DNA from 2 places in the Eubacterium sp. BIOML-A2 genome. Region 1 is predicted to be linked to the other one. Evidence: a T-box and tRNA genes for the amino acid it is inferred to sense, from the RefSeq annotation. Region 1 holds a T-box; the other holds one or more tRNA genes.
The links. The T-box of region 1 lies ahead of leuS (leucine--tRNA ligase). A T-box ahead of a tRNA ligase gene usually reads a tRNA of that ligase, here a tRNA-Leu.
Positions count from the first base shown of each region.

Region 2: it has a tRNA-Leu gene. The T-box ahead of leuS (leucine--tRNA ligase) is inferred to sense a tRNA for this amino acid. The anticodon was not compared.

Region 1 is NZ_WKZK01000044.1:24,672-32,121, reverse strand. Features, by position in the region: gene GKG43_RS15230 (PocR ligand-binding domain-containing protein) at 1-671, shown strand, start outside; gene GKG43_RS15225 (uroporphyrinogen decarboxylase family protein) at 969-1,589, shown strand; gene GKG43_RS15220 (cobalamin biosynthesis protein) at 1,665-2,744, opposite strand; gene GKG43_RS15215 (ACT domain-containing protein) at 2,763-3,134, opposite strand; gene leuS (leucine--tRNA ligase) at 3,211-5,640, opposite strand; T-box leader at 5,690-5,909, opposite strand; gene GKG43_RS15205 (sodium:alanine symporter family protein) at 6,172-7,450, opposite strand, start outside.
Region 2 is NZ_WKZK01000038.1:30,171-37,620, forward strand. Features, by position in the region: gene GKG43_RS13830 (NADH-ubiquinone oxidoreductase-F iron-sulfur binding region domain-containing protein) at 1-189, shown strand, start outside; gene GKG43_RS13835 (NADH-dependent [FeFe] hydrogenase, group A6) at 230-2,011, shown strand; gene GKG43_RS13840 (heavy-metal-associated domain-containing protein) at 2,140-2,364, opposite strand; gene GKG43_RS13845 (cation transporter) at 2,831-3,052, opposite strand; tRNA gene GKG43_RS13850 (tRNA-Leu) at 3,419-3,502, opposite strand; gene GKG43_RS13855 (hypothetical protein) at 3,688-3,876, opposite strand; gene GKG43_RS13860 (beta-ketoacyl-ACP synthase III) at 4,027-4,989, shown strand; gene GKG43_RS13865 (acyl carrier protein) at 5,173-5,397, shown strand; gene fabK (enoyl-[acyl-carrier-protein] reductase FabK) at 5,425-6,363, shown strand; gene fabD (ACP S-malonyltransferase) at 6,356-7,276, shown strand; gene fabG (3-oxoacyl-[acyl-carrier-protein] reductase) at 7,270-7,450, shown strand, end outside.

The DNA of each region.
Region 1 (7,450 bases):
GTTACAAGGCCGAAAATATCAGTACTGCTTCCTATCCTTATGAAAAGGAAAAGGATCTGATCGCAAAGGTAAAGGTAGGCAATGTGCACGAGGCCAATGCGATACTCAACGACCTGCTCGGCTATGTGCTGTTCTCGGAGGGAAACAGCATCGAGATCGTGAAGTCAAGGGCTATTGAGCTGTGTTCTCTGCTTTCCAGGGCGGCAATTGAGAGTGGTGCTCCTACTGATAACATTTTAAAATTGAATAACCATTTTTTGAAAAACCTGCAGCAGATTACCACCATGGATACGCTTTGTTTGAAACTGCAGGAGATTGTAGAGGCCTTTTCTGAAAGTATGTTTAACTACATTCCTTCCAAAAACAGTGAACTCGTTAAAAAATCCATGCTTTATATATCGGAACATTTTAACGAACCTATTACCTTGGAAGATGTTGCCTCCCACGTTCATCTCCATCCGTCTTATTTTTCTACCATGTTCAAGCAGTCCACCGGCTCTTCCTTCAAAGAGTATCTGAACATGGTGCGTATAGAGGAAAGCAAACGCCTGCTTTCCAATACGGATTTTTCAATCATTGATATCGCCGTGGCTGTAGGTTTTGAGGACCAGAGTTACTTTTCCAAAGTGTTTAAGAAGTATACCGGACTGACGCCTAAGCAGTACCGGTAGCAATTTCATTTTCCAATATTGATATTTTTTTTTAAATAAGCTTAAAAAGAGCCAAAAAACAGAATATTTTTCATAAAAACCTCCCCGCAGTTCTTCTATACTTGAGTCATCAAATACAAATAAAAAGAAGAGAGCCAGGAGGTAATATTTTATGAAATTGAATATGAAACAGTGGATCGCAGATACAATCAATACACCGGTTAAAAAGGCAATGCCGGTATTATCATTCCCTGCCATCAGTTAATGGACATAACGGTAAAGGATCTGATCTCCAGCAGTGATCTGCAGGCACGGGGTATGCAGCTGGTTGCAGAAAACACAGACGCCGCCGCTTCTGTCAGCCTGATGGATGTGTCCGAGGCAATGATTTACTGCTATGAGGAACCGGATATGGTACATACCGTTCTGGAAAAAGTCACGAAATTCATCATTAACTACTGTACAGAATACAAACGTGTAGGCGCTAACGGTATTGTTCTGGCTGAGCCTCTTGCCGGACTGCTCTCCCCAGCGCTTGCCGAAGAATTTTCAGCAGATTATGTAAAACAAATTGTTGATGCCGTTCAGGATGACGAATTCATCATTGTATACCATAACTGCGGAAACTGCACGATACAGCAGATCGACTCAATTATCGCAACCGGATGCCCGCTGCTTCACTTTGGCAATGCGATCAGCATGGCAGAAATGATGCCGCATATCCCTGCTCATATCGCTGCTGCCGGCAACGTATATCCTGCTTCTCAGTTCAGAAACGGAACGGTGGAGTCCATCAAAATAGAGACGAAAGCCGTTATGGAAGCATGCTGTAAGTATCCAAACTTTGTAATATCTTCAGGATGCGACATCCCTCCGCTTTCAAAATGGGAGAATATACATGCATTCTTCGAAGCTGTCAATGAATTTTATGCAAACTAAAGCGAAAGGAAGAAAACGGCTTAACCGGCCGCTTTCTTCCTTTTTGTTTCCCACTTTTGCTTTTTCATTCCGGAATCAAAATCTTATCATTGTATTTTCTCTGACCACCGCATAAGTGATCCCGTCCAGCTTAATCTTCGGCTGTATCATGACGCCTTCGGGCGCATATTTTCTGGCAGCCCGCTCACAGACATTATCCACTCCGGTGATCTTTTCTACGAACTCAGAATGAGAACTGACGGCTTCGATTTCCTGCAGTTCGTCAGCTGAATACGTTGCGAAGGGAACCCGGCACTCTTGTGCAAGCTCCAGCAGTCCTGCCTCGTCCCTTTTCAGGTCAATGCTTGCAAGGGCCTGGATCTGGCAGAGGGATACGCCCAGCTCTTTTAGGAGGACTTCCAGCTTTTCCTTCAGCCTGGCCCCGGGGGTTCCTCTTCTGCATCCGACCCCTGCCACAAGATTCCTGGGCGGAAGAAACAGGATGTTTTTCCCCTCTTTTATCTCTGTCCCTGCATCTGCCACCGCAATCCCCAGCGGCAGTCTGCTCAGCTCTTCCAGGCAACGGCAGACACACAGTTCCTCCGGCATCCTGCCCTCCACTGGATAAGCACTGTAAAACCCGATCTTCTTTCCCTCCAGTACAGCTGCGGAAATCTCCTTTGCAAGCCTGCGGCTCCCGATGTGCAGATGGTTTTCTTTTGCAAATACATCCACAGCAAACTTATTCTGTACATCGGTTGCTGTTGTAACTACCGGTACTGCCCCCGTCTGCTCTGCGATCAGCATTGCCAGTCTGACAGCTCCGCCTACGTGGCCCGAAAGAAGCGGAATGACAAATCCGCCTTTTTCATCCATAGAGAGCACGGCCGAATCCCGGTACTTATCCGCCACCCATGGAGCAATATAGCGGATTGCAATTCCTGCCGCCCCGATGAACAGAAAGGAGCAGCTCCCCCATCGCACCCCAATCCATTGTTTTAGATCTTGATCCATCGGATTCATACCGAATCCTGCGGCAAAACGTTTCGTTGTATAACTTACGCACTCGTAACCTGCCTTTGCCAGCAGCGCATTCAATTTTCTGTTCAGCCTGCACCCTTCCTCCGTAAAACTGAATATGACAATCGGTTTCTCTTCTTTTCCTTTATTTTCCATATATATCTCCCCCGAGAACTACAAAAAACTGATCTGGTACCCGCTGTCCTTAAGTACGCCAAGCGCCTTTTGTAAATTCCTACTCTTAGTCAGTATATAGTCTGTATTGTACGTTGATACCGCAAATATTCCGATCTTATGCCCTGCCAGCAGGCCTGCGATCTTAGAAAGTATCCCGGTCAGGGAAAAGTCCAGGGTTCCCTGGATGCGGAAAGCACGCCAGCCATTGTCGCAGGCAGCCGCATTGGACGGGACATACTGTGAACTGCAGACCAGGGAATTCTCCTCATCCGTTTTTCCAATAAAACAAAATTCATCCTTCATATTCACCTCTGACAGATCTGTTACCCTGCACACAGAAAACTCCTGCCTCAGCACCTCTATTATCATATGGCATTCCCTCCTGCCTCTTCTTTGATAAAATGGCGCAGGTAATGCCTGCATTACCCGCGCCGAATCTTCCCAATTACTTCTGCACAATATTTATAATCCTTCCGGGCACGTAGATTTCTTTTACAATCGTCCCCGTCAGTTTATCCGCAACCGCTTCTTTCCCGGCTGCTATGGCCGTATCTTTGTCTGCATCCGCCGCAATTGTTACAACGGCTCTTGTCTTTCCGTTGATCTGAACGGCAACTTCGATCTCATCGTCCTTCATCTTGGACTCATCGTATGACGGCCATCCTGCTTTGAATACCGTATCCGTATGCCCCAGCTGTTCCCACATCTCCTCCGCAAAATGCGGTGCAAACGGCGCGAGAAGTACTGCAATGTTTTCCAGTGTCTCCTGATCAATTCCGCCCTCTTTCTTAGCGATCTCGATCAACTTGTTATTATGCTCCATAAAGCCGGAGATTACCGTATTCAGGCTGAATGACTCCAGACGGGTCGTGATGTCATAGACCAGCCTGTTGCGCTGCTTGATCATTTCCTTCGTTGCTTTGATATCTTTGCCGCAGCTGTCCATGAGCAGATTCCAGAGGCGCTTCAGGAAACGGTTGACGCCGTCGATTCCGCGGTCATCCCACTCCGCGTCCAGCTCCGGAGGGCCTACGAAGAGCTCATACATTCTCAGGGAATCACATCCGTAATCTCTTACCAGGTCATCCGGTGAGACTACATTTCCCTTGGACTTGCTCATCTTAACGCCGTTCTTTCCGGTGATCATACCCTGGTTGAATAGTTTCTGGAACGGCTCATCAAAATCAATGGCCCCTATATCGCACAGGAACTTTGTGTAGAAGCGTGAATACAGCAAATGCAGTACCGCATGCTCAACGCCGCCGATATACATGTCTACGGGGAGCATCTCATCCGCTTTTTCTCTGGATACCAGTTCGTTCTGATTATGGCTGTCTACATAGCGCAGGAAATACCAGGAGGATCCTGCCCACTGCGGCATCGTATTGGTTTCGCGCTTTGCAGGCTTTCCACAGACCGGACAGGTACAGTTTACCCAGTCTGCGATTCCGGCAAGCGGTGACTCGCCTGTTCCTGTCGGCTCATAGGATTCTACATCCGGCAGGCGAAGCGGAAGCTCTTCTTCCGGAACCGGAACGGCTCCGCAGTCCGGACAGTGGATAATCGGAATTGGCTCTCCCCAGTAACGCTGGCGGGAGAATACCCAGTCGCGCAGCTTGTAGTTTACCGTTGCATGGCCGATTCCCCTTTTTTCAATCATATGCGGCGCCTCTTTTTTAAGCACAGCAGATTCCATGCCGTTCCACTCGCCAGAATTGATCATAGTGCCGGCAGCATCCGTGTAGGCCTCTGTCATGTGTTCAATCTCTACGCCGTCTTTTGCAATAACCTGCACGATCGGAAGATCAAATTTCTTTGCAAACTCAAAGTCACGGTCATCATGCGCCGGTACACACATAATGGCTCCTGTTCCATAATCTGCAAGTACATAGTCAGACAGCCAGATCGGTGTCTTTTCTCCGTTCAGAGGATTGATGGCATAACTCCCTGTAAATACCCCCGTCTTTTCCTTATCCTGCAGACGGTCTACATTGGACTTCATAGACGCATCGTAAATATACTTTTCTACCGCCTCTTTTGTCTCCGGTACGGCCAGCGATGCCGCCAGTTCATGCTCCGGAGCCAGCACCATGAAGGTGGCTCCATATAAAGTATCTGGTCTAGTCGTGTAGACCGTGATCTTCTCTTCTCTTCCGTCAACCGGAAAATCCACTTCCGCCCCGTAGGATTTACCGATCCAGTCGGACTGCATCTTCTTCACCTTCTCCGGCCAGTCCAGCTTGTCCAGGTCGTTCAGGAGGCGTTCCGCATAAGCAGTAATTTTCAGCATCCACTGGCGCAGATTTTTCTTGGTCACATCCGTACCGCAGCGCTCGCATTTTCCATTCACAACTTCCTCATTTGCCAGGCCGGTCTTACAGGAGGGACACCAGTTAATCGGGAATTCCTTCTCATATGCAAGACCTTCTTTAAACATCTTTACAAAGATCCACTGGGTCCATTTATAGAACTCCGGATCTGTTGTATTCACTTCCATATCCCAGTCATAGAGCGCAGCGATCTCATCGATCTGGCGTTTGATGTTAGCCACATTCTCAGCTGTGGATTTTGCCGGATGAACGCCCATCTTGATGGCATAGTTTTCCGCCGGAAGGCCGAAGGCATCCCATCCCATCGGATGCACAATATAATGGCCCTGCAGCAGTTTATAGCGGCTCCAGACATCGGAGATCACATAACCTCTCCAATGGCCTACATGAAGACCGTTTCCCGAAGGGTACGGGAACATATCCAGGCAGTAATACTTCTGCTTCTTATTCCCGTCATCGTCTACCTTGGGATTCACCGGGTTCTCCGCCCACTTCTCCCTCCACTTCTTCTCAATTGCTTTGTGATTGTACACAATCTTAGACATTACAATATCCTCCTACATTCAACACTTTATAAAAAGCCTTTTCATCTCATTAAGAGACGAAAAGGCTTTGACTTCCGTGGTACCACTCTCATTCACCCGGCAGCTCCCGGATGCACTCATTTCTTCTGTAACGGGAAGTCCCGCTTTTATCTACTGCTGTTTCAATAAAAGAACTCCGAGGCGAGTTGGGAGTTTACGCTTCTGCCTCACACCTTCCGGCAGTTCTCTGAAAACGATAGGCTCTTAGTACTCCTCATCCCAGTTTCTGCAATATTCTTATTTATTATAGGAAGAATGTTAAAATAAGTCAAGTAGTTTTCTCCCTGATTTCATAATTTGTTGCACCTGCGAATACTTTTCACGCCCGTTTACCATCTAAAACGGAGATGGCGTCTGCCTTTTCCGGTTATAGCGGTCGGCCGCGCCCCCCGCCCATAGGGAAACAAAAACCTGAGGTACCAGTGTCGCGATCGTTGCAGCCGTAATCCATGCCCCGGAAGACGTTTTCAGTGTTGATGTGGGTATTAAAATCTATTTCATCCCCATTTGTTTCAGCCTGGCAAAGTAATCCCTGCTCTCCGCGGCAACTACTCCGCTCAGTGAAATCAGAGCTACGAGGTTCGGAAGCGCCATCAATGCGTTAAAAATATCTGCAATATTCCAGACAGCCTCCACCGTCATATAAGGTCCGATAAAGATTGCAAGGATATACAGCCACCTGTAAGTTTTCACCGCCTTCATATTTCTGTTTGACAAATATTCCAGGCAGCGTTCTCCGTAATAGTTCCACCCCAGTATCGTAGTGAAAGCAAAAAACACAAGGCACAGCATCAGGGCAAAGGATGCCACAGCCGGCGGAAACGGCAGTCCCTGCTGGAAAGCAGCTGTCGTAATCTCCACCCCTTCCAGTCCCGTATTCCACGTCCCCGCAATCACGATAGATAATCCGGTCATGGTACAGATTACGATCGTATCAATAAAAGTCCCCGTCATGGACACCAATCCCTGGCGCGCAGGCTCTTTTGTCTGAGCAGCTGCGGCAGCGATCGGGGCGCTTCCCAGGCCAGCCTCATTCGAAAAGATCCCCCTTGCAATCCCTTTCTGCATGGCAATCATCATTGTTCCCATCACACCGCCAGCAAGTGCGCTGCCGGAAAATGCGGATTTAACAATCAGCGCAATCGCTCCCGGAATTGCCGGTATATGAGTCAGCAGGATGATCAGCGCCAACAGTACATAGAGAACCGCCATGAACGGCACAACAATCTCCGATACCTTTGCAATACGCTTAATTCCTCCAATCACAACCAGCCCCACACAGAAGGTCAGGATAATTCCCGTAATCACGGTTGCCCATGAGTATGTACCGCCGAACATATTAACCGTGTTGGCGAGATCCGGATCAAAGAAATTCTTCACGGCAGAGGCGATCCCGTTAACCTGCGTAAATGTACCAATTCCGAACAGGCCGACACCTGCTCCAAAAAAGGCGAAAATCTTTGCAAGCCACCGCCAGTTCTTCCCCATTCCATTTTCTATGTAATAGAAAGGACCGCCCAACACATGCCCTTCTTCATCAATAGTACGGTACTTAATAGAGAGAAGCCCCTCTGCATATTTCGTCGCCATACCAAAAAAAGCAGCAACAATCATCCAGAATAAAGCCCCCGGCCCGCCAGCAGCAATCGCCGTAGCTACACCGACAATATTCCCTGTCCCGATTGTAGCAGAAAGCGCAGTACAAAGCGCTCCAAAACTCGTTACTTCTCCACGTCCATCTTCTTCATTTTTCACCATGAATTTCAGCGCC
Region 2 (7,450 bases), on a different contig from region 1:
TTGAACAAGGGGCAGCAGTTCGACATTCCGGAAATCGAACTGGAAGTGAACGAACCCCATGACCGTTACCCGACCAGATGCCTGAAACCGGAAGAACGGACCGGCAATTTCCGGGAAGTAAACTGTGGATATCACAAGCTGGACGCTATGGCAGAGTCCCTGCGCTGTCTGCATTGCGACAGGCGGTAGCAGCGGGAACCCATAACAAGACAGAGACCAGGAGGTTAATATGATACATTTAACAATAAATGGAAAGCCGGTGGAGGTATTGGAAGGCTCCACCATCATGGAAGCGGCAGAGGCTTCCGGCATCCGCGTGCCCAGCCTGTGCCATATGAAAGATGTCCACCAGTACGGTTCCTGCCGTATCTGCGTGGTGGAAGTGGAAGGGATGAAGAACCTGCAGGCGTCCTGTATGGTAAAGGCCAGAGAGGGCATGAAGGTGCGAACCCATTCTCCAAAGGTTCTGGAGGCCAGGAAGGTTCTGTATGAACTTCTTTTGTCCAATCATTCACAGGACTGCCTGAATTGCAGCCGTAACCAGAGCTGTGAGCTGCAGGCCCTCGGATATGAGCTGGACGTGTCTGAAAGCCGTTTTGAAGGCGCAGTGTCCGAGGGGCATGTGGACATATCCCCGTCCATTACCCGTGATACCAGCAAATGCATTCTGTGCCGCCGCTGTGTGACTGCCTGCGCGGGAATACAAAAGGTAGGGGCAATTCAGGCGCAGAACAGGGGATTTGAGACTACGGTCAGCCCGGCGATGGGGCTGCCGCTTAATTCCACATCCTGTGCGATGTGCGGGCAGTGCACCATCGTCTGTCCCACCGGAGCACTCAAGGAGACAGATGGCCTGACACCGGTTTGGAAGGCCTTGGCCGATCCCAGGAAGCGGGTGGTGGTTCAGGTGGCTCCCGCCGTGCGTGCGGCTCTGGGTGAGGAATTCGGCCTGCCCTGTGGAACTCCGGTAACAGGTAAAATCGCCGCAGCCCTTCACGATATAGGATTTGATGACGTATTCGATACCTTATTCTCCGCGGATCTGACGATCCTGGAGGAAGGGACTGAGCTGCTGGGGCGCCTGAATGCGGCGCTGGCCGGCGAAGAAGCCGTGCTTCCGATGATCACAAGCTGCTCTCCGGGCTGGATCAAGCATGTGGAGCACCAGTTCCCGGAGGCACTGGGACATCTCTCTACCTGTAAGAGCCCGCATACCATGATGGGAGCATTAGTGAAGTCCTACTATGCAGAGAAAACGGGCACAGAGCCCGAGGATATGTTCGTGGTTTCGGTTATGCCCTGTACGGCAAAGAAATACGAGATTCAGCGGCCAGAGATGGAAGTGGAAGGAAAACGCGACGTAGATGCGGTGCTGACTACACGGGAACTGGCGCGAATGATTAAGAAAGCAGGCATCGATTTCGTAAAGCTGCCCGATGCAGAATTTGATGCTCCAATGGGGCTGGGGACCGGCGCGGCTGATATATTCGGTGTGACCGGAGGCGTAATGGAAGCCGCTCTGCGTACGGTTTATGAAGTAGTAACCGGGGAAGAACTGCCTTTTGAAAAACTGCATGTAACGCCAATTGTAGGTCTTGAGCAGGTGAAGACGGCGGAGATCACCATTGGGAAAACGCTGCCGGAATACGCGCATCTGCAGGGCGTGACGGTGAAGATTGCAGTGACCAGCGGCCTGGCAGGGGCATCCAGACTTATGCAGGAGGTTGCGGATGGTGCATCGCCATATCACTTCATCGAGGTGATGGGATGTCCCGGCGGCTGTATCAACGGCGGCGGCCAGCCGCGGTGCAGTGAGGAGGGATATCGTGAAAAGAGGTCGCGGGCCCTGTACAGCGAGGATGAACGCAAGGTGCTGCGCAAGTCCCATGAGAATCCGGATCTGATGAAACTATATGCAGAATTTCTGGGAGATCCGAATGGACATAAGGCTCATGATCTGCTGCATACACATTATGTTCCGCGGGGAAAATATAACCAGCTGGCAGAATGAGCCGGTTTCAATAAGTTTAGTGAGGATTCTCCCAACTCTATAGGGGGAGAGGTGAATCAACAAAAACAGCGGTGTATCGATCCATCCCGGTAAAGGGATATGGAGGGATACACCGCTGCTGCATGTCGTTATTCTCTGTTAGGGCAATTCTTACAGTAAAATGGATCGGCAAGAATCTTTTGGATCTGACGCTCAATCTCTTCTTCTTTGTCATCGTCCATATCAACGGTAATCTTCTTCAATTTGAATGAAGCTACGGCTTTATTCACTCCCGTTAAGGTGCTGATATGTGTTTCCGTCACTTGAGAGCAGTGTGTACAGGTTACGTTGTCTAAGGTATATACTTTTCTCATTTCTTTCCCTCCTCTTAGAGATTGGGTGATTTTCGGCTCATACGAAAGAATTGCCTGATTCCATGAACAACAATGAAGCAGCTGAAAATATCTTATGCCGGCGTACACTCTGGGGTCTTTTTTCTCCGTCCTATTTCCACCCTTTTGGCTACAATATACTTATAGTTTCATTATATGGAAAAGAAAAAATGCTGTCAATGGGCCTTTAGTAGTAGAATTATTTAAACAATCTTAAAACAGCGTTGTGCCGCTTAAACCCATAAAAGGAGTATTGAGCGATACAGCGCTGTTTCAAGAAGATTCCGGAGCACCCGGAATCTAGTACTGGTTTTAGAACTACAACGATTCAAGTGGAGATACTTGATAAACCATGAACAAACTGTGCAACGAATGGCGGACATTGAATGGTAAGCTGTCCGCAGCCATTCTCTATATGACTGTACGAAATTACTTTGGTCTGCCCGAATTATCTGTTAGGACAAGTCTTACAGTAAACAGGGTTCTCTATTAAGTTGAGAACCTGGCTTTCAACCTCTGCTTCTTTGTCATCATCCATATTAACAGTTACTTTTTTTAATTTAAAAGAAATCATTGCTGATGTTACGCCAGGAATGGCACTCATTTTAGTTTCCATCACTTGTGCGCAGTGTGAACATGTTACATCTCCTAAGGCATAAATTTTTTTCATCGTTTCCCTCCTCTTAGTATGGGATGAAACAGGGGCAGTTGAAAGAAGCGCCTCTGTTATGAGCAGCAAAGCTATGCCGATGCATGCTTTGGGCCTTTTTCATGTCCTGTTTTCACCTGTTTTTGGCTACAATAAATTTATAGTTTCATTATATTTAAAACAAAAGATATCGTCAATGGGCCTTTAGTAGTAGTGTTTGGTCAAGTTGCTGCTGAACATACAGAGATACGTATTAGTATGTGCAGGTCCATTGGCATACGTGCATCCTCCCGGAGGAGTTTTATGATATAGAAAATTCCAAAGGAATTTCCTATATCATAAAAAAGAGAAGCCTTAATATATTAAGACTTCTCACTTCTCAATCAATGCGGAAGAAGAGACTTGAACTCTCACAGGATAAACTCCCACTAGAACCTGAATCTAGCGCGTCTGCCATTCCGCCACTTCCGCTCGACAAGTGATATTCTATCATAAGCTACCGGACTTTGTAAACCCCTATTTTAAAATTCTTTACCTTTAGGCATTTTAGATGAATTTTCTGAATTCAGAAGGTGTTTGTAGTCATTGTTCAAGACAAGGAGATTCATTGGCCTGCACCGATACTTGAGGAGGTGCAGTGAAATTGCAAAGCCTCCTCACAGCACCCCAAACAGATCTGCCACATCCTCAGTATTAATGATCCGGCTGCCCGGGTTTTCTGCATTTGCCAGAATGGATTTATAGTACTTACCTCTTTCCGCAGCTTTTACAAATGGGTATACATCAGAGGCCAGCTGGTTTTCAACAATTTCGAATACTGTATCTTTTAATCGATTGTTCGGCATTGTAATTTCTGAGGGCGGCTCTCCCTACATCCTACAAATATTCCTCTTGACAAATAAGCTATTTGCTATTATACTTTGATAATCAAAGTATTTTAAGATAAAAGTATTTGGATAAAAATAAAATTACGAATTCAAACATGGAGATAGAATATGATAGGAAAGATATGTGGAACAGGTTCTTATGTGCCGGAGCATTTTCTGGATAACGATGATTTAGCCAGGCTGGTCGATACCAGTGATGAATGGATACGGGAGAGGACCGGTGTTGTGAGGCGGCATATTATTGAGGATGACACGACTGTTTCCATGGCTGTGAAGGCGTCCCGGGCAGCGCTGGAAGACAGCGGCGTGGATCCAAAGGAGCTGGATTTGATCCTGGTATCGACGTTCACTTCAGAGGTTCTGCTTCCCTGTACGGCGTGCGAGGTGCAGCGGGAACTGGGGGCTGTCAATGCGGCCGGATTTGATTTGAATGCGGCATGTACGGGGTTTCTTTTTGCGTATAATACAGCCCAGGCCTATATTGCTTCCGGGATGTACCGGACGATCATGGTGATTGGGGCGGAAAGTTTATCGAATACGGTGAACTGGAAAGACAGAGGCACCTGTATTTTGTTTGGGGACGGGGCTGGGGCGGCCGTGCTCAGAGCTGAAGAAGGCACCCTTTATCAGCCGGTTACCCATTCTGACGGGGGGAAAGGAAATGCGCTAACGTGTATGAGCAGGCACCGCAAGGACCGGTTACCTGATGAACAGGACACGGACTCTTATATGAAAATGAACGGCCAGGCCGTGTTTAAATTCGCAGTTAAGAAGGTGCCGGAGGCAGTTCTGGAGGTTTTGTCCGGGGCGGGGCGCACTGCGGATGAGGTGGATTATTTTGTTCTTCACCAGGCAAACCAGAGGATCGTAGAGGCTGTGGCGAAAAGGCTGAAACAGGATATCAGTAAATTTCCCATGAATATGCAGGAATATGGGAATACATCCTCGGCCAGCATTCCCATCTTATTAGATGAGTTGAACCGGAAGGGAACGCTCAAAAAGGGCGATAGGCTGGTACTGTCGGGGTTCGGGGCAGGGCTTTCCTGGGGAGCGGCCTTTCTGGAATGGTAGAGGCGGTATATCAGGTAATTTTCTATAGAACAGGAATTAGAAACAGGTAATTGAAACGGGTAATCTCCGGCTGGATATAAGGCTGAATATCAATGTTCAGTTCATTATTTTACGATGTACCAGGCCGGATTACATAAATAAATAATAAATATAAAGAAAAGAGCATGAAAGGAATTTAAAACTATGTTAGAAAAAGTAAAAGAAATCGTAGCAGATTCATTGGGAGCAGACAGCAACACAATTACAGAAGCAACTTCATTCAAGGATGACCTTGGAGCAGACTCTCTGGATCTGTTTGAAGTTGTGATGGCATTTGAGGAAGAATTTGATGTGGAGATTCCATCTGAGGATCTGGAGCAGATCGCTACAGTCGGAGACGTTGTAAAATATTTAGAAGCGCACAAATAATAAGTACTTGAAAGAAAGGTTGTTAGTATGAAGACGAAAGTAACCGAAATATTAGGAATTGAATATCCGATTATCCAGGGTGGAATGGCATGGGTTGCTGAACATCATCTTGCAGCCGCCGTATCAGAAGCTGGCGGACTTGGGCTGATTGGAGCGGCGAGTGCGCCGGCAGACTGGGTACGGGAACAGATCAGGGAAGCCAAAAAGATTACAACGAAGCCTTTTGGCGTAAATATTATGCTGATGAGTCCTTACGCGGACGAAGTGGCAGAAGTGATTGTGGAGGAAGGCGTTAAAGTCGTTACAACAGGCGCCGGTTCTCCTGAAAAATATATGAAGATGTGGAAAGAGGCGGGGGTTAAGGTGATTCCGGTCGTTGCCTCTGTTGCACTTGCTAAACGAATGGAACGCTGCGGGGCGGATGCTCTGGTAGCGGAAGGTACGGAAGCCGGCGGGCACATTGGTGAGAATACCACCATGGTTTTAGTTCCGCAGGTTGCGGATGCGGTGAGTATCCCGGTGATTGCCGCAGGCGGCATCGCGGACGGCAGAGGAATTGCGGCGGCATTTATGCTGGGTGCGCAGGCCGTGCAGATGGGGACTCATTTTGTGGTTACGAAAGAATCTGTTGTTCATGAAAATTATAAAAAATGCATTATTAAGGCAAGGGATATCGATTCCCGGGTTACAGGCCGTTCAACCGGGCATCCGGTGCGGGCCCTGCGAAACCAGATGACGAAGACCTACCTACAGAAGGAACAGGAGGGAGCCTCTTTTGAGGAGCTGGAACTGCTGACACTGGGCGGGCTGCGCAAGGCGGTTGTGGAAGGCGATGTGATAAACGGCAGTGTAATGTCCGGCCAGATTGCGGGCATGGTGAAGGAAGAGTTGTCTTGTACGGAACTGATTCAAAAGCTGGTGAGAGAGACAGACGGCCTGATTGGAGGAAAAGGGTTTTATGAGTAAGACGGCATTTATATTTCCCGGACAGGGCGCACAGAAGGCCGGTATGGGGAAAGATTTTTATGAACAAAGTGAAACGGCAAGGATGCTGATTGATCGGGCATCGGAATTGCTGGATATAGATATGAAAGCGCTGTGTTTTGAAGAAAATGACCTGCTGGATCAGACCGAATATACCCAGGCGGCGCTGGTTACGGTCTGCCTGGCTATGGAAAAGGTACTGGAAGAGCGGGGGCTTAAGCCCGATGTGACGGCGGGACTAAGTCTGGGTGAATACTGTGCAGCAGCAGCAACCGGCGGAATGTCGGCAGAGGATGCTATTGTCACGGTTCGCAAGCGGGGAATCCTTATGCAGAATGCGGTTCCTGATGGAAAAGGCGCTATGGCGGCTGTTCTTGGATTATCTGCATCCGATATTGAAGCGGTACTAGGAGGTGTGACAGGAGTCAGCGTTGCAAATTATAATTGTCCGGGACAGATTGTGATAACCGGATGGAAGGAAAGCGTGGATCAGGCGGCGGAGGTTTTGAAAGAAGCCGGAGCAAAGCGCGTGCTTCCGCTGAATGTGAGCGGCCCATTCCATTCGCCTATGCTTGAGGAAGCAGGGAAGAAGCTGGCAGAGGTGCTGGAGCATGTTGAACTGCATCCGATGCAGATCCCTTATGTGACAAATGTAACGGCAGCGTATGTTCGTGATATTGGCCAGACAAAGGCTCTTTTGGCAAAGCAGGTTGCGTCGTCCGTTCTCTGGCAGCAGAGTGTGGAGGCGATGATTGCGGACGGCGTTGACCGGTTTGTAGAAATCGGGCCGGGCCGGACGCTGGCTGGATTTATGAGAAAGATCAGTAAAGATGTAAAGGTATATAATGTAGGAACGTGGGAAGATGTAGATAAGGTGGTTCAGGAATTATGTTAGAAGGAAAAGTAGCGGTTGTTACTGGTGCATCCAGAGGAATTGGAAGGGCTGTAGCCCTGAAACTAGCCTCTCAGGGCGCGGTGGTTGTGATTAATTATAATGGCTCTGCGGGGCGTGCAGACGAAGTAAAAGATGAGATAGAGAAGACTGGCGGGAAGGCAGAGACGATGCAGT